DNA from 2 places in the Streptomyces inhibens genome. Region 1 is predicted to be linked to the other one. Evidence: riboswitches for the same ligand, from Rfam matches in the RefSeq annotation. Region 1 holds a riboswitch; the other holds the start of a gene.

What was found. Region 1 has a riboswitch for glycine ahead of gcvP (aminomethyl-transferring glycine dehydrogenase). Riboswitches for the same ligand answer to the same signal wherever they lie in the genome.
Region 2: it holds a riboswitch for glycine, as region 1 does, so the genes downstream of both, gcvT (glycine cleavage system aminomethyltransferase GcvT) here and gcvP (aminomethyl-transferring glycine dehydrogenase) in region 1, are expected to answer to the same signal.

What each region holds. Positions count from the first base shown of each region.
Region 1 covers NZ_CP084681.1:1,534,133-1,542,546, reverse strand. Annotated here, with positions in the region: gene KI385_RS07255 (FHA domain-containing protein) at 1-468, shown strand, start outside; gene ftsR (transcriptional regulator FtsR) at 486-1,238, shown strand; gene KI385_RS07245 (bifunctional nuclease family protein) at 1,292-1,765, shown strand; gene KI385_RS07240 (MerR family transcriptional regulator) at 1,954-2,559, shown strand; gene KI385_RS07235 (DNA polymerase IV) at 2,626-4,083, shown strand; gene KI385_RS07230 (PRC-barrel domain-containing protein) at 3,987-4,376, opposite strand; glycine riboswitch at 4,491-4,588, shown strand; gene gcvP (aminomethyl-transferring glycine dehydrogenase) at 4,778-7,663, shown strand; gene KI385_RS07220 (DUF5999 family protein) at 7,736-7,930, opposite strand; gene KI385_RS07215 (hypothetical protein) at 8,261-8,414, opposite strand, start outside.
Region 2 covers NZ_CP084681.1:6,815,226-6,823,639, reverse strand. Annotated here, with positions in the region: gene KI385_RS30980 (ABC transporter substrate-binding protein) at 1-918, opposite strand, end outside; gene KI385_RS30975 (ABC transporter permease) at 1,013-2,011, opposite strand; gene KI385_RS30970 (enhanced serine sensitivity protein SseB C-terminal domain-containing protein) at 2,417-3,214, opposite strand; gene KI385_RS30965 (enhanced serine sensitivity protein SseB) at 3,275-4,075, opposite strand; gene KI385_RS30960 (AAA family ATPase) at 4,201-4,884, opposite strand; glycine riboswitch at 5,145-5,240, shown strand; glycine riboswitch at 5,241-5,358, shown strand; gene gcvT (glycine cleavage system aminomethyltransferase GcvT) at 5,392-6,519, shown strand; gene gcvH (glycine cleavage system protein GcvH) at 6,672-7,049, shown strand; gene glyA (serine hydroxymethyltransferase) at 7,131-8,390, shown strand.

The DNA of each region.
Region 1 (8,414 bases):
CCGCTGCGCCCGGGCGCTCAGCCCGAGCGGGCGTCCGAGACGACGTCGACGATCTCCATTTCGGGGCTGGAGGCCTACGACTCGGAGGCGACGGGGCAGACCCTGACGCCGTCACTGTCCCCCGAGGCCCAGGCGGCCGTCGATGCCCTGCCGTTGGGTTCGGCGCTGCTGGTCGTCCGCCGGGGTCCGAATTCGGGCAGCCGCTTCCTTCTGGACGGTGAGCTGACGACGGCGGGCCGGCATCCGCAGAGCGACATCTTCCTCGACGATGTGACGGTCTCGCGCCGTCATGTGGAATTCCGTCGTGGCCCGGACGGGCTCTTCACGGTCGCCGACGTCGGCAGCCTCAACGGCACCTACGTCAATCGTGAGCGGATCGACTCCGTCGCCCTCGCGAACGGCGACGAGGTCCAGATCGGCAAGTACCGCCTGGTCTTCTACGCGAGCCAGCGAGGCGCCGGTATCTGACCGGCCAGGGAAGGCATATGCGCCATACACCGAAAGGCGGTGCCGGTTTCGCCGGCACCGCCTCCTCGGACGGCAAGCCGGTGAGCATCGGCACGGTGCTCAATGTGCTGCGCGAGGAGTTCCCCGAGGTCACCATCTCCAAGATCCGCTTCCTGGAGGCCGAGGGGCTGGTCGAGCCGAAGCGCACACCTTCCGGGTACCGCAAATTCACGCCGGCGGACGTGGAGCGGCTGGCGAGCGTCCTGCGGATGCAGCGGGACCACTATCTGCCGCTGAAGGTCATCCGGGAGCATCTGGACGCCCTGGAGCGTGGTGAGCAGGTACAGCTGCCCGCGCCGGCCGCCGCGCCCTCCCGGGATCTCGTCGAGGGCGTGCACGATGTGGGCGAGGAGCGCCCTACGGCTGCCCGGATCGGCCGGGCCGACCTGTTGGCCGCCGCCGAGGTGGACGAGGCGGCGCTCGCCGACTGGGAGTCGTACGGACTCATCGTCCCCCATGCGGACGGCGGATACGACATCGAGGCCGTCACCGTGGCCAAACTTGTCGCGGACCTGGGGCGTTTCGGTCTCGAACCGCGGCATCTGCGCGCCGTGAAGGCTGCCGCCGAGCGCGAGGCGGGGCTGGTCGAGCAGGTCGTTGCACCCCTTCGGCGGCACCGTAATCCGCAGACCAGGGCCCATGCCGAAGCCACTGCCAGGGAGCTGGCAACGCTGTCCGTACGGCTGCATGCGGCGCTGGTGCAGAGCGCTCTGCGGGTCCAGCTGCCGTGAGCAAAAGAGTGCCCGACTACCCAAACCTGCCGGGCACGTCCTAGGGTTGCTGTGTGAACGAGCTCGACGTCGTGGGTGTCCGGGTGGAAATGCCTTCCAGCCAACCGATCGTGCTCCTGCGGGAGGTGGGAGGCGACCGATACTTGCCCATTTGGATCGGGCCAGGGGAGGCCACCGCCATCGCCTTTGCCCAGCAGGGCATGGTCCCTGCCAGGCCGCTGACGCACGACCTTTTCAAGGACGTGCTCGAAGCGGTGGGTCAGGAGCTGACGCAGGTCCGCATCACGGACCTGCGCGAGGGGGTTTTCTATGCCGAATTGGTCTTCGCCAGTGGAGTCGAGGTCAGCGCGCGTCCGTCCGATGCCATAGCGCTGGCGCTGCGCACCGGAACGCCGATCTTCGGTACCGACGGTGTGCTGGACGACGCGGGGATCGCCATCCCGGACGAGCAGGAGGACGAGGTGGAGAAGTTCCGCGAGTTCCTCGACCAGATCTCACCCGAGGACTTCGGCACCAACAGTCAGTGACGCCGGCCGGGCGAAGCGAATGATTCCGGCCAAACTATTTAGCCATTCCCCGCGCGAGGTCACGAGAAACCACTCGTAGGGTGATTATCACTCGGCGTGGCGAGCGCGGCGATCGTTGACGCACCCCGAGTGACTGCATACCGTCGATATGGCAGGTCCCGTCCGGGACGTGGAGGACGGAGGGCGGCGTGGCAATCACCGGCGACGGTATGGCGGCCGAAGGGGCGTTGCCGCTCCACGCGGGCGCGGCAGCGAACCGTGCCGCGGCACCGGCCGCGGCGGTGTCGGGGGACTGCGAGGCGCAGAACATCGGCTATCGCGGCCCGACCGCATGTGCGGCAGCGGGGATCACCTACCGGCAGCTCGACTACTGGGCGCGTACCGGCCTGGTGGAGCCGAGCATCCGGCCCGCGTACGGCTCCGGCACCCAGCGGCTCTACAGCTTCCGGGACGTCGTCGTCCTGAAGATCGTCAAGCGGCTGCTGGACACCGGGGTGTCGCTGCAGAACATCCGCACCGCCGTCCAGCATCTGCGCTCGCGCGGGCTGGCGGATCTGACGCGGATGACGCTGATGAGCGACGGCGCCACGGTCTACGAGTGCACCTCGCCCGACCAGGTCGTGGATCTCCTCCAGGGCGGTCAGGGCGTCTTCGGGATCGCTGTGGGCGTGGTGTGGCGGGACGTGGAGGGCGCGCTGTCACAGCTGCACGGAGAGCGCGTGGACACCGGCGAGACGCTGATCGGGAAGAACCCGCACGACGAGCTGGCGCGGCGGCGCCACCGGGCCGGCTGAGCCCCGCACACAGGTCCCGGCCCGGCATCGGGTCGATTGTCAGTGCCATGCGGGAGCATCGGACATGTGAGAGCCGCGCCGACGATCCTGCATCTGGACATGGATGCGTTCTATGCGGCCGCCGAGCAGGCGGCCAAGCCGAGCCTGCGCGGCAAGCCCGTGGTGGTCGGCGGGATCGGGCCGCGCGGAGTGGTCGCCACGGCGTCGTACGAAGCCCGGGTCTTCGGCGTCCGCTCGGCGATGCCCACGGCCCAGGCGCGCCGGCTGTGTCCCAACGCCGCTTATCTCACTCCTCGCTTCACCCTGTACCGCCAAGTGAGTGAGGCGGTGATGGAGCTGCTGCATGCGCTGTCGCCGCTCGTGGAGCCGCTGAGCCTGGACGAGGCGTTCGTGGATCTGGAAGCGGGCGGGGTGCCGGCCGAGACGGCCGCCGTACGGGCCGTGGGGGAGCGGCTGCGGCGGGACATCCGGTCGGCGACGGGCCTGACCGGCTCGGTGGGGCTCGCGGGCGCCAAGATGCTCGCAAAGATCGCGTCGGAGGCCGCCAAGCCGGACGGCCTGGTGGTGATCGAGCCCGGCACCGAGCGGGAGCTGCTGGGGCCGATGACGGTGCGGACGCTGCCCGGGGTGGGCCCCGCGACGGCCGAGACGTTGCGCCGGGCCGGGATCCACACCGTCGCGGAGACCGCGGAGGCCGGCGAGGCGGAGCTGGTGCGGCTGCTGGGCAAGGCGCACGGCGCAGGGCTGTATGCGATGGCGCTGGGCCAGGACGACCGGCCGGTGGTGGCGGAGCGGGACGCGAAGTCCATCTCCGTCGAGGACACCTTCGAGGTCGATCTGACCGACCGGACGCGGGTGCGGACCGAGGTGCTGCGGCTGGCGGACCGCTGTGTCCAGCGGCTACGGGCGGCCGGGCGCTCCGGGCGCACGGTAGTGATCAAGGTGCGTAACTACGACTTCTCGACGCTGACCCGCTCCGAGACGCTGCGCGGGCCCACCGACGACCCCGCGGTCGTACGGGAGGCGGCCGTGCGGCTGCTGGAGCTGGTGGACACCACGGGCGGGGTGCGGCTGCTGGGCGTGGGGGTCAGCGGGCTGGCCGATTTCACGCAGGAGGATCTGTTCGCCCAGCTGGCGACGGAGCGGGAGGCCGAGGAGCTGGCCAAGGCGGCACCGGAGCCGGTCGGGGGCGAGAGCGGTGAGCGGGAGTCCGAGGAGGAGCGGCCGCGCCGCTGGCATCCGGGGCTGGATGTGGTGCACGACGAGTTCGGCGCCGGGTGGGTGCAGGGAAGCGGGGTGGGGAGAGTGACCGTCCGCTTCGAAACGCCGTGGTCCGCACCGGGGAGGGTGCGGACCTTTGCCGTCGAGGATCCGGCCCTGCGGCCGGGGGAGCCCCTGCCGCTGGTGGGCGGGGAGCCGGGTGGTGCTCAGTCCTCCGAGCCGGCGATCTTGCCGAAGTCCTTGTCGCCGGAGCCGTTGGAGGACACCGGATCCGAGTCGGGGGAGGAGATATCCAGTCGGTAGTGGTGGTAGAGCTGGAGTTCCTGTTCGGGGGAGAGGTGGCGGCCCACGCCGAAGTCCGGGGCGTCCTTGATCAGCTTGCGGTCGTAGGGAATGTGCAGGCTCTCGCCGATCATCTTGCTGGGCTCCAGGGGCACGAACGCATCCCGGCTGAAGAGTCCGGTGCGTACGGCCGCCCACTCCGGTTCCCCCGTCGCGTCGTCGAGATACACCTCGTCGATGGTGCCTATTTTCGCGCCGTTCCGGTCGAACGCTTTGCGGCCGATCAGGCTTCGGGGATCGATATCGGTTTGCACGGCCCCTCCAATTGGTCGCAACTGCCCTGTGACAACTACCAAACGGCACATTTCATGCCTCGGCCACTCGAAGGATCCTTCGAGTGGCGCGCTGGTAGGCTGGCCAATGGCCGTAGACCCCATGCGGGAGAGTCCTTTGTCGTTCGCGACCAGGGCGCCGAAGGAGCAAATCCTCCCCGGAATCTCTCAGGCACACGTACCGCATGGACGAGGTCACTCTGGAAAGCAGGGCGGGCCACGGACAGGCACAGCGCCGGGACCCCTCCTCACCGACGGTGAAAGCCGGGCCGCCTCGCGCGGGCCGGTGAAGCTCTCAGGTTGAGATGACAGAGGGGGAGGCCGTCCGGGCACCCACGCCGTGGTGCCCCTCGAAGGTCGTACCGACCAGGAGGCCCCCGCAGATGACCACCAATCGCATCTCCTTGACCGAGCTGGAGCGCGGCATCCCCTTCGAGCACCGCCACGTCGGTCCCGACCACGAGGCGCAGGCGAAGATGCTCGCGCACGTCGGATTCGGGTCGCTGGACGAGCTCACCGACGCCGCCGTACCCGATGTGATCAAGAGCGCCGAGGCGCTCGGCCTGCCGCAGGGCCGTACCGAGGCCGAGGTCCTCCAGGAACTGCGGGGCCTGGCGGACCGCAACCAGGTGCTGTCGTCCATGATCGGGCTCGGCTACTACGGCACGTTCACCCCGCCGGTGATCCTGCGCAACGTCATGGAGAACCCGGCCTGGTACACGGCGTACACGCCCTACCAGCCGGAGATCTCGCAGGGCCGCCTGGAGGCGCTGCTGAACTTCCAGACGATGGTCGCCGACCTGACCGGACTGCCCACCTCCGGCGCCTCCCTCCTGGACGAGGGCACCGCCGCCGCCGAGGCGATGGCGCTCTCCCGCCGTATCGGCAAGGTCAAGCAGGGCGTCTTCCTGGTCGACGCCGACTGTCTGCCGCAGACCATCGCCGTGATCGAGACCCGCGCCGAGCCGACCGGCGTCGAGGTCGTGGTCGCGGACCTGACCGAGGGCATTCCCGCCGAGATCGCCGAGCGCGGTGTGTTCGGCGTGCTGCTGCAGTACCCGGGCGCCTCCGGCGCGGTCCGCGACCCGCGCGCCGTGATCGAGCAGGCCCACGAGCTGGGCGCGATCGTCACCATGGCCGCCGATCTGCTCGCCCTGACGCTGCTGACCTCGCCCGGCGAGCTCGGCGCGGACATCGCCGTCGGCACGACCCAGCGCTTCGGCGTCCCGATGGGCTTCGGCGGACCGCACGCCGGCTTCATGGCCGTACGCGAGCGGTTCGCCCGCAGCCTGCCCGGCCGCCTGGTGGGCGTCTCCGTCGACGCCGACGGCAACAAGGCCTACCGCCTCGCGCTGCAGACGCGTGAGCAGCACATCCGCCGTGAGAAGGCCACCAGCAACATCTGCACCGCACAGGTGCTGCTCGCCGTCATGGCCGGCATGTACGCCGTCTACCACGGCCCCGAGGGCCTGCGGACCATCGCCCGGCGCACCCACCGCTACGCCGCCGTCCTCGCCGAGGGCCTGCGGGCCGGCGGGGTGGAGATCGTGCACGGTGCGTACTTCGACACGCTGACCGCGCGGGTGCCCGGCCGGGCCGCCGAGGTCGTCGCCGCCGCCCGCGAGGCCGGTGTCAACCTCTGGCAGGCCGACGCGGACCTGGTCGGCATCGCCTGTGACGAGACCACCGGCCGCGCGCAGCTGGCCGGTGTCTGGGGCGCCTTCGGCGTGCAGGGCGACGTCGAGCAGCTGGACGCGGCCGTCGCCGAGACGTTGCCGCAGACGCTGCTGCGCTCGGACGAGTACCTCACCCACCCGGTCTTCCACCAGCACCGTTCCGAGACCGCGATGCTGCGCTACCTGCGCACGCTCGCCGACAAGGACTACGCGCTGGACCGCGGAATGATCCCGCTCGGCTCCTGCACGATGAAGTTGAACGCCACCACCGAGATGGAGCCGGTCACCTGGCCCGCGTTCGGCCAGCTGCACCCCTTCGCGCCGGCCGCGCAGGCCCAGGGCTACCTCACGCTGATCCAGGAGCTGGAGGAGCGGCTGGCCACGGTCACCGGCTACGACAAGGTCTCCATCCAGCCGAACGCCGGATCGCAGGGTGAGCTGGCCGGTCTGCTGGCCGTGCGTGCCTACCACCGCGCCAACGGCGACGAGCAGCGCACCGTCTGCCTGATCCCGTCCTCGGCGCACGGCACCAACGCCGCCAGCGCCGTCATGGCCGGCATGAAGGTCGTCGTCGTCAAGACCGGTGAGGACGGCGAGGTCGACGCCGACGATCTGCACGCCAAGATCGAGAAGTACCGTGACGAGCTCGCGGTCCTGATGGTCACCTACCCCTCCACGCACGGCGTGTTCGAGGAGCACATCACCCAGATCTGTGCGGCGGTGCACGACGCCGGCGGCCAGGTCTACGTCGACGGCGCCAACCTCAATGCGCTGGTGGGGCTCGCCGAGCCCGGCAAGTTCGGCGGCGATGTCTCGCACCTCAACCTGCACAAGACGTTCTGCATCCCGCACGGCGGCGGTGGCCCCGGTGTCGGCCCGGTCGGCGTGCGCGCCCACCTGGCGCCGTACCTGCCCAACCACCCGCTGCAGCCCACCGCGGGCCCCGAGACGGGCGTCGGGCCGATCTCCGCGGCCCCCTGGGGTTCGGCCGGCATCCTGCCGATCTCCTGGGCGTACGTCCGACTGATGGGCGGCGAGGGCCTCAAGCGCGCCACCCAGGTCGCGGTGCTGAGCGCCAACTACATCGCCAAGCGCCTGGAGCCGCACTACCCGGTGCTCTACACCGGCCCTGGCGGTCTGGTCGCCCACGAGTGCATCATCGACGTCCGGCCGCTGACCAAGGCGACCGGTGTGAGCATCGACGATGTCGCCAAGCGGCTCATCGACTACGGCTTCCACGCACCGACGATGTCCTTCCCCGTGGCCGGCACGCTGATGATCGAGCCGACCGAGAGCGAGGACCTGGGCGAGCTGGACCGCTTCTGCGACGCGATGATCGCCATCCGCGCGGAGATCGAGAAGGTCGGCTCGGGGGAGTGGGACAAGGGCGACAACCCGCTGTGCAACGCCCCGCACACCGCGGCCGCGCTCGGCGGTGACTGGAACCACTCGTACACCCGCGAGGAGGCCGTCTTCCCGGCCGGTGTCGTGGCCGCGGAGAAGTACTGGCCGCCGGTGCGCCGTATCGACGGTGCCTTCGGTGACCGTAACCTCGTCTGCTCCTGCCCGCCGCTGGACGAGTACGACAACTGAGCCACCCGGGCAACATCAAGGGCCCTCGGCGATCCGCCGGGGGCCCTGTTGTACGTGCCGGGTGCGCGCGGGTCAGGCCGCGGCGGTGACCCGAGCCCGGTGCGGGGCGATGACCTGCCCGTCCGGCAGCAGCTCACCGGTGTCCTCGAAGAGCAGGACGCCGTTGCAGAGCAGGCTCCAGCCCTGCTCGGGGTGGTGCGCCACAAGGTGTGCGGCCTCCCGGTCGGTGGAGTCTGCTGACGGGCATGGCGGTTGGTGCTGACACATAGAGGTTGTCTTTCGCTGCGGTGTGGTGAACGTCGTTGTGCGGCTCGATGAGGTGTTCATGGCCGCTCCCCCGTTTCAATCGGTCGATCCCAGTGTTGCCCCACGGACGGGATTCCGCAGGGATTTCGCAGCAGCGGTACTCACTCGATACGGACGCGTCACCCGTGCGGGCGGTTGCTCCCAATTGCACTCCTCCCCAAGGGGGTTGGGAATGGTATTCGCGGGCTAGGCCGCGCGGGTGAGTACGACAGAGCGCTCCGCGGCCGGAAAGGGCCGCGGAGCGCGCTCTGGTGGGAGGTTTGCGCCGGTGCGCGGTCGGGTGCGCCGGGGTCAGGCGGGTTCGCGGAGCAGCGGGGTGGGGGCGAGGCGCAGGGTGAGCCGGGGGAGCAGGTCGGCGACGCGCTGCGGACGGTGGGCGGCGATCCCCGGCGGGGCGGGCGCCAGCGGAACCAGCAGGTCACCGGGTGCGGGCAGCCCCTCGGCG
Region 2 (8,414 bases), 5.3 Mb from region 1:
GGCCTGCGTCTGGCCGTCGACGCCGCGGCCGGCCAGGTCGACCAGGGTGTTGCCGGACTGGAGGTCCTTGTCGATGGTCGACTGGGCGACCTTCAGCTTGAGGACGATCTTGTCCGGCAGCTGCTTGCGCAGCGGGTCGGTCTTCGCGGACCACTGCGGGTTGCGGACGAGGGTGAGCTGCTTGCCCTCCTCGTAGCTCTCGAACTTGTACGAGCCGGTGGACAGCACGGACTTGGTGTAGTCCGCGCCCTTGTCCTTGGCCTGCGGGACCGGGGCGGTCTGCGGGGCGCTGACCAGGTAGTCGAACTCGGCGAACGGCTTCTTCAGGTGGAAGACGATCGTCTGGTCGTCAGGGGTCTCGATGGACTTCAGACCGGCCTTGCTCTTGTCCTTGTAGGGACCCTTGTAGCCGCCGTCGTTGTCCTTGAGGAACTGCTGGAAGTAGTTCGGACCCAGCGAGAGGGTGTCACGCGCGAAGTTGCTGCGCTCGACGGCGTACTTGACGTCCTGCGAGGTGACCGTGGAGCCGTCGTCGTACTTGACGCCCTTGCGGAGCTTGTACGTCCAGGTCTTGCCGCCGTCGCTGGGCTTGCCCATCGACTCGGCGAGGTCCGGGGTCAGCTGGTTGCCCTTGGAGCCGGGGCCCGGCTTGAAGGTGGTCAGCGGGCGCGCGTAGAGCCGGCTGAAGTTGTAGATGAAGGCGTAGTACGTGTTGCCCGGGTCGAACGACTCGGGGGCGTCGCTGATCGCGTAGGTGACCGTGCCGCCCTTCGCGTCCGAGGCGTTGACGATGCCCTTGGTGGCGGCGTTCGCCTCGCCCGAGCCCTCCGAGGAGCCCTTGCTCCCGCTGCAGCCGGCCAGCAAAAGGCCCGCACTGGTGATGGCCGCGACCGCCGCGACCGGAACTGACCTTCGCATGATGGTCGGTGTCCCCTTCGTTCGTCGAGAAACGTGAAACTTCGAAACGTCACAAACACAGTTGAGACATCTGGGCGGGCGCCCCGCACCGCCGTCAGCGGCTGCGCGGGTCCAGCGCGTCCCTCAGACCGTCACCGAGCAGGTTGAACGCGAGCACGGTGACGAAGATCGCGAGGCCGGGGACGATCATGTACTGAGGGTCGACCTCGTAGTACTTGACCGCCTGGTTGAGCATGCCGCCCCAGGACGCCTGAGGCGGCTGGATGCCGACGCCCAGGAAGCTCAGCGCCGCCTCGAAGAGGATGTTGGAGGGGATCAGCAGCGTCGAGTAGACGATGACCGGACCCACCAGGTTGGGCAGCAGCTCCCGGAAGAGGATGAACGGGCCGCGTGCACCCATGCCGCGGGCGGCGTCCACGAATTCGCGCTCCCGCAGCGACAGCGTCTGCGCGCGCACGATCCGCCCCATGTACGGCCAGTTGAAGAAGCCGATCACGAAGATCAGCACCGAGATGTGCAGCGGCAGACCCTCCAGACCGAAGGCCCCGCCCTGCAGCGACGCGGAGATCGCGATGGCGAACAGCAGCAGCGGGAAGGCCAGGAAGACATCCATCATCCGGCTGATGAAGGAGTCCACCCGCCCGCGGTAGAAGCCGGCGACGACGCCGAGGACGGTGCCGATGGCGACCGACAGCAGGGTCGCGCCGAATGCCACGATCAGCGACACCCAGGAGCCCTCCAGGATCCGGGCGAGCAGATCGCGGCCGAACTTCGGGTCCACGCCCAGCGGGTGATCCCCGCTCATACCGCCGAAGTCGCCCTTGGGGAGCGTGGTGTTGGGGTCGATCAGCGACTGATTGGGACTGTTCGGGTCCAGACCCAGCAAGGCCTGGAGGGGGCGCGAGAGCGCGGCGACGGCGATGAGCAGGATGACAACGATGGCACCCGCCACCGCAACCTTGTCCCGCCGGAAGCGCAGCCATGCGATCTGCCCGAGCGAGCGCCCCTCGATGCGCTTGCCCTCCACGCCCTTCAGCACCGCTTCCGGCTGCGCCTCAGCAGCCGCCCCGGTGGTCTCGATCGGTGCGGTCACGGTGCTTTTGACCCCTCTCGGCCGACGATGGCCGGCCCATGCCCGCCGCGGTAGCGGCCTGATTCACATCACTGGTGCAAGTCCTCGGGACATCGCGGGAGTTCGCTCGGTCGAAGCCGGAAGGCTCGCGCGACGCCGTACGGGATGACGCTCGTACAAAGGACCGAGGCCCTCTGTTTCGGGAGTCTTCATCCCACTCGCGATCACTCACCAGTCCTGAAGGTGAATGGATGCGTAACTGTGATGTGGTCCACGGCTTTCCGTTATACGGACAGCAGTTCGGGCTGAGCGGAGCGAAAGCCGGCGGGAGAGGGCCTCAACCGCCGGGCGTACTGGGCGAATTCACCCCAAGATCGACGCCGGAGCCGCGCCGGAGTGGCACGGTCGGGAGTCGGAGACAGACTGTCAGTAAGGGCGCGGGTAGCCGTAGCCGTACGAGGGCGCGGGCGCGACGGCCGACGGCTGGGCGTAGCCGTCGCGGTCGAAGAAGGGTCGGGCGGAGGCCCGCATCCACATCCCGACCGGGTCGTACTCGTCGTTCATCGCGACCGTGGAGACCGGCAAGCCGTCCGGAACCGCACCGATCGACTGCTGGATCATCAACCGCACCGAATCCACCGATTGTTGGCCGGTGTCGTACAGATCCAGCCCGATCGCCAGATAAGGGGCGCCGAGCGCGGGCTGTACCCAGGCCCGGCGCAACGACCGTACGGCGGGCGTACGGTGGGCGTTCTGGGCGAGCAGGGCGTAGAACTGCGGAATGTCGATGACCGGTTCCGAGATCCGCAGCGGTCCGGCGGGCAGCCGGTCGAGGCCGCCGGCGATACGGCGCAGATCCAGCCAGGGGATGCCGACACCACCGCCGGGAGCGTGCGGATTCAGCCACAGGCCCCAGCGGTCGGGGAAGAGCGAAGCGGCGATCTCGACGCCGGTGACGACTTCGTGGTCGCGGTTCCAGCCGGAGGCGGCGAGTTCGGGCGCCGAGGTCACACACGGCGCATAGCCGAGGCCGTCGACCTCCATGTTTCCGTACTGCGCATCGGGCATACCGGCCCGGCCGTGCCAGAGCAGCATCCAGACCTGGCCGGCGGCGAGTGCCTGCAGCAGCGCCTCATAGGCGTCGTAACGGCCGGGCGAGACCTGCTGTAGCAGCTGCTCCAGCTGTCCGGCCGCCGCCGGTCCCTGATGCGCACCCGCGCTCACGTGTCCGTCCCTTCTGTCAGCAGGGCACGTGTGGGTGCGCCCGCCCGTCATCCAACCAGCTTACGAGTGGTGCGGAGAGTAGAAGGGCCGCACACGCTCCAGCATCCAGTCCGCGACCGGGTCACCCTGGGCCAGATCGAGCATGACGAGCTGTACGGGCCAGGGCACCGGGACGGCGCCGAGCGCACGTCCGAGGGCTGCCAGGACCGTCTCGCGGGCGCTGCCGTCGTGCAGTGCGGCGGGGGGTGCCGCGACCTGAACACCGACGAACAGTGCGGGCGTGTCGCCCTCGACACTTGCCAGGGCACGTCGGGCACTCAGGACAATTCCGGCGCCGGAGAACTCCAGTCCGGCGGCGGCCAGAAAGTCCACCGGCTCCTCCTGCCAGTCCGGTTCGAAGAGCCGCACCCGGCCGCCGCTCGGCAGCGGGCCCGATTCATGACGCCCCTCCCGGCACAATTCGGCCACCGCGGGCGGCGGCAGCGGAACGCCGATCATGCCGTCGGGGTTGACCGCGATACCGATCCGCGGCGGCAGACCACGGGCGAACTCCCGGGCCGGGGCCACGGTGAAGGACATGTGCGAGCCGACGACCCTCAGGAACTCCTGCTCGGAACTGAAGACCGGGACATAGGCCGCACCGTCGATCTCGACGGTGGGCAGATCGAGGCCGCGGGAGCCGGGCCCGGCGCTCTCCGGGCCACCGCCGTTGGGCAGCGGCACCCACACCCGGCTGCGGCCAAGGACCTCGACGATCCGCCCGCCGGCGCCCGGATGCCCGACCGAAGCGCCCAGCACCTCTTCGAGCTCATTCGCCGGCCACGCCAGCTGCGGTATCCCCTGCTGCTCCGGAAAAGTCATCTGCACCCACCCGCTCCAAAACCGCGCCGTCTGGCCGAAAACACTAGACGAGAAAGCGGGAGGTGGAGCGTGCGGGGGCGGGCCCGGGGACAGGTGCACGCCGCTGACCGAAAGCGGCCGTCTCCTCAGTCGAAAGTGACCGTCTCCAGTGCGGTCGCCGCCCGACGGTCCAGCAGGACCGCCGAGCCGAAGCCCTTGGGCAGACGGGTCGACTCCGCCGCGTCGACCAGTCGGGTCACCGCCCTGCGGTGCCGCGCGAAGGCGTACCCCGATACCCCGCGCCCCCGCGACTCCTGGCCGGACAGCGCCACCTGGGGCGGTACGTCGAGCAGCACCAGATGCAGCCCGCGGCCACCGCGCGCTGCCGACCGCGCGATCCAGCGGCGCACCCACGCCAGCGTCCCGCAGTCGTGCACCACCACACTGTCGCCGGAGCGCAGCGCACGGCGCAGCGCCAGATAGTGGGCGGCCCGGACCAGCGGGCGGTACAGGCCGTAGGGCAGCCGGCGCAGCCTGCCGCGCTCCCAGCGCTCGCGTACGTCCTGCGAATCGATGCGGTGCACCGTGACGCCGTGCCCGTCCAGCGGTGGCACGAGGCGATGCATCAGGGTGCTCTTGCCGCTGCCCGGCAGTCCGGAGACCACGACCAGGTCACCGGCCGGAAACCGCAGCTCGGTGGTGGCGGACCCGGTCTCCTCGGCGCGCAGGTCCTCGACCTGGGCGCCGCGCCCCGGGCGGACGACGGACCGCGCCGGGCGCCGGGCCCGGGATCCGGCGGACGACGCCACCGGCAGGGCGTCCGGGGGCACGGCCCCTGCAGTGGCCGCGCATGCCGCTTCCCTGTGCACCGTGATCGCCCTCCCCGCCCGCTACTGGTCCGGTTGGAGTCCGTCCCTTACCCGCAGAGTGTCAAGAAAAGGTAATGCCCATCAAGGCGATTGTCCGATCTGCCCACGTCGTGGGCGGTGCGCCGACCGGGTCTCCTGTATCCGGCGATCCCGTGCAATGATGTGGCCGCCACGTGCACATCTCAGCTCACCTGTGCACCGCCAACTCCATACCGGCCGCTTGAATCCGCGCGGGAGAGTCCCCGGCCGCCACGGCGGGGCGCCGAAGGAGCAAGTCCTCCCTTGAATCTCTCAGGCCCCTATACCGCGCGGGCGAGGCAGATCTGAAAAGCGAGCCACTGCCCGGCCTACGGGACGGCTCCACCCAAGGTGCAAACCGGGTCCGTTCGTGGGATCCCGGTGAACCTCTCAGGTTCCGATGACAGATGGGGAGAACGTCTTGTCACCCATGCCTGGGAGCCCAGAACCATGACAGATGCCCCCCGCCGCACCGCGCTGGATGCCACGCACCGCGCGCTCGGCGCGACCATGACCGACTTCGCCGGCTGGGACATGCCGCTGCGCTACAGCAGCGAGCGCGACGAACATGTCGCCGTCCGCACCCGCGCCGGTCTCTTCGACCTCTCCCACATGGGCGAGATCACCGTCACCGGCCCGCAGGCCGCCGACCTCCTCGACTATGCGCTGGTCGGCAACATCGGCGGCGTCAAGACCGGCCGCGCCCGCTACACCATGATCTGTGAGGCCGAGGGCGGCATCCTCGACGACCTGATCGTCTACCGCCTGGCCGACCAGGAGTACATGGTCGTCGCCAATGCCTCCAACGCCCAGGTGGTGCTGGACGCGCTGACCGCGCGCGCCGGCGGTTTCGACGCCGCGATCCGCGACGACCGGGACGCCTACGCGCTGCTCGCGGTGCAGGGCCCGGAGTCCCCCGGCATCCTCAAGGCGCTCACGGACGCCGATCTGGACGGTCTGAAGTACTACGCGGGCCTGCCCGGCACGGTCGCCGGTGTCGACGCGCTGATCGCCCGTACCGGGTACACCGGCGAGGACGGCTTCGAACTGTTCGTCCGGCCGGCGGACGCGGTCGCCCTCTGGGAGGCGCTGACCGAGGCCGGCAAGGACGTCGGTCTGGTCCCCTGCGGTCTGTCCTGCCGCGACACGCTGCGCCTGGAGGCGGGCATGCCGCTGTACGGGCACGAGCTGACCACCGCGACCACCCCGTTCGACGCGGGCCTGGGCCGGGTCGTGAAGTTCGAGAAGACGACCAACGGCGGTGACTTCGTGGGCCGCGCCGCGCTGGCGGCGGCCGCCGAGCGCGCCGAGACCCAACCGCCGCGCAAGCTGGTCGGTCTGATCGCCCAGGGCCGCCGCGTCCCGCGCGCCGGATACCCGGTCGTCGCGGCCGACGGCACGGTCATCGGCGAGGTCACGTCCGGCGCCCCCTCCCCCACGCTCGGCAAGCCGATCGCCATCGCCTACGTCGACGCGGCCTACGCCACACCGGGTACCGAGGGTGTCTGTGTGGACATCCGTGGAAGCCATGAGCCGTACGAGGTCACCGCGCTGCCGTTCTACAAGCGGCAGAAGTAGCGGTTCACCCACGGCAGGCCCGGCAGTGGCGCGCCCGCGCGTCTCACTGTGCAAGACCCTCCCCCAGACTTCGTCCGGGTGGGGTCCCCCAGCGGCAGCTGGGGGAGTGCCCCGATTCACGATCACACCCTCGCGTACAGGAGAATCGAGCCATGAGCAACCCCCAGCAGCTGCGCTACAGCAAGGAGCACGAGTGGCTGTCGGGCGCCGAGGACGGCGTCTCGACGGTCGGCATCACCGAGCACGCGGCCAACGCACTCGGCGACGTCGTCTACGTGCAGCTCCCGGAGGTCGGCGCCACGGTCGCGGCGGGCGAGACCTGCGGTGAGCTGGAGTCGACCAAGTCGGTCAGCGATCTCTACTCGCCCGTCGACGGCGAGATCGTCGAGATCAACGAGGATGTCGTCAACGACCCCTCGCTGGTGAACTCCGCCCCGTTCGAGGGCGGTTGGCTGTTCAAGCTGAAGATCAGCGGCGAGCCGGGCGAGCTGCTCTCGGCCGACGAGTACGCCGCCTTCATCACCGGCTGAGCCGTCCGGCCCCTCCCCCACTCGCGGCTTCGCTCGAGCGGGGGACCCCCACCCCGCCCCTGACTCCTCCAGGAAAGACTCATGTCGCTTCTGAACAGCTCCCTCCATGAGCTCGACCCCGACGTCGCCGCCGCCGTCGACGCCGAGCTGCACCGCCAGCAGTCCACCCTCGAAATGATCGCCTCGGAGAACTTCGCCCCCGTCGCCGTCATGGAGGCCCAGGGCTCCGTCCTGACCAACAAGTACGCCGAGGGCTACCCCGGCCGCCGCTACTACGGCGGCTGCGAACACGTCGACGTCGTCGAACAGATCGCCATCGACCGCATCAAGGCCCTCTTCGGCGCCGAAGCCGCCAACGTCCAGCCCCACTCCGGCGCACAGGCCAACGCCGCCGCCATGTTCGCCCTCATCAAGCCGGGCGACACCATCCTGGGCCTCAACCTCGCCCACGGCGGGCACCTGACCCACGGCATGAAGATCAACTTCTCCGGCAAGCTCTACAACGTCGTCCCCTACCACGTCGACGAGAAGACCAACCTCGTCGACATGGAAGAGGTCGAACGCCTCGCCAAGGAACACCGCCCCAAGCTGATCGTCGCCGGCTGGTCCGCCTACCCCCGCCAGCTCGACTTCGCCGCCTTCCGCCGCATCGCCGACGAGGTCGGCGCCTACCTCATGGTCGACATGGCCCACTTCGCCGGCCTCGTCGCCGCGGGCCTGCACCCCAACCCGGTCCCGCACGCCCACGTCGTGACCACCACCACCCACAAAACCCTCGGCGGCCCCCGCGGCGGCGTGATCCTCTCCACCCAGGAACTCGCCAAGAAGATCAACTCCGCCGTCTTCCCCGGCCAACAGGGCGGCCCCCTCGAACACGTCATCGCCGCCAAGGCCGTCTCCTTCAAGGTCGCCGCCTCCGAAGAATTCAAGGAGCGCCAGCAGCGCACCCTCGACGGCGCCAAGATCCTCGCCGAACGCCTCATCCAGGACGACATCAAGCAGCACGGCGTCTCCGTCCTGTCCGGCGGCACCGACGTCCACCTCGTCCTGGTCGACCTGCGCGACTCCGAACTGGACGGCCAGCAGGCCGAGGACCGCCTCCACGAGGTCGGCATCACCGTCAACCGCAACGCCATCCCCAACGACCCCCGACCCCCCATGGTCACCTCGGGTCTGCGCATCGGCACCCCGGCACTGGCCACCCGCGGCTTCCAGGCCGAAGACTTCCGCGAGGTCGCCGACATCATCGCCGAGGCACTCAAGCCCACCTACGACACCGAAGCCCTCAAGGCCCGGGTCACCGCGCTGGCGGACAAGTTCCCCCTTTACCCGTCGCTGTGACGCGTCTCATGCAGTGAGCCCTCG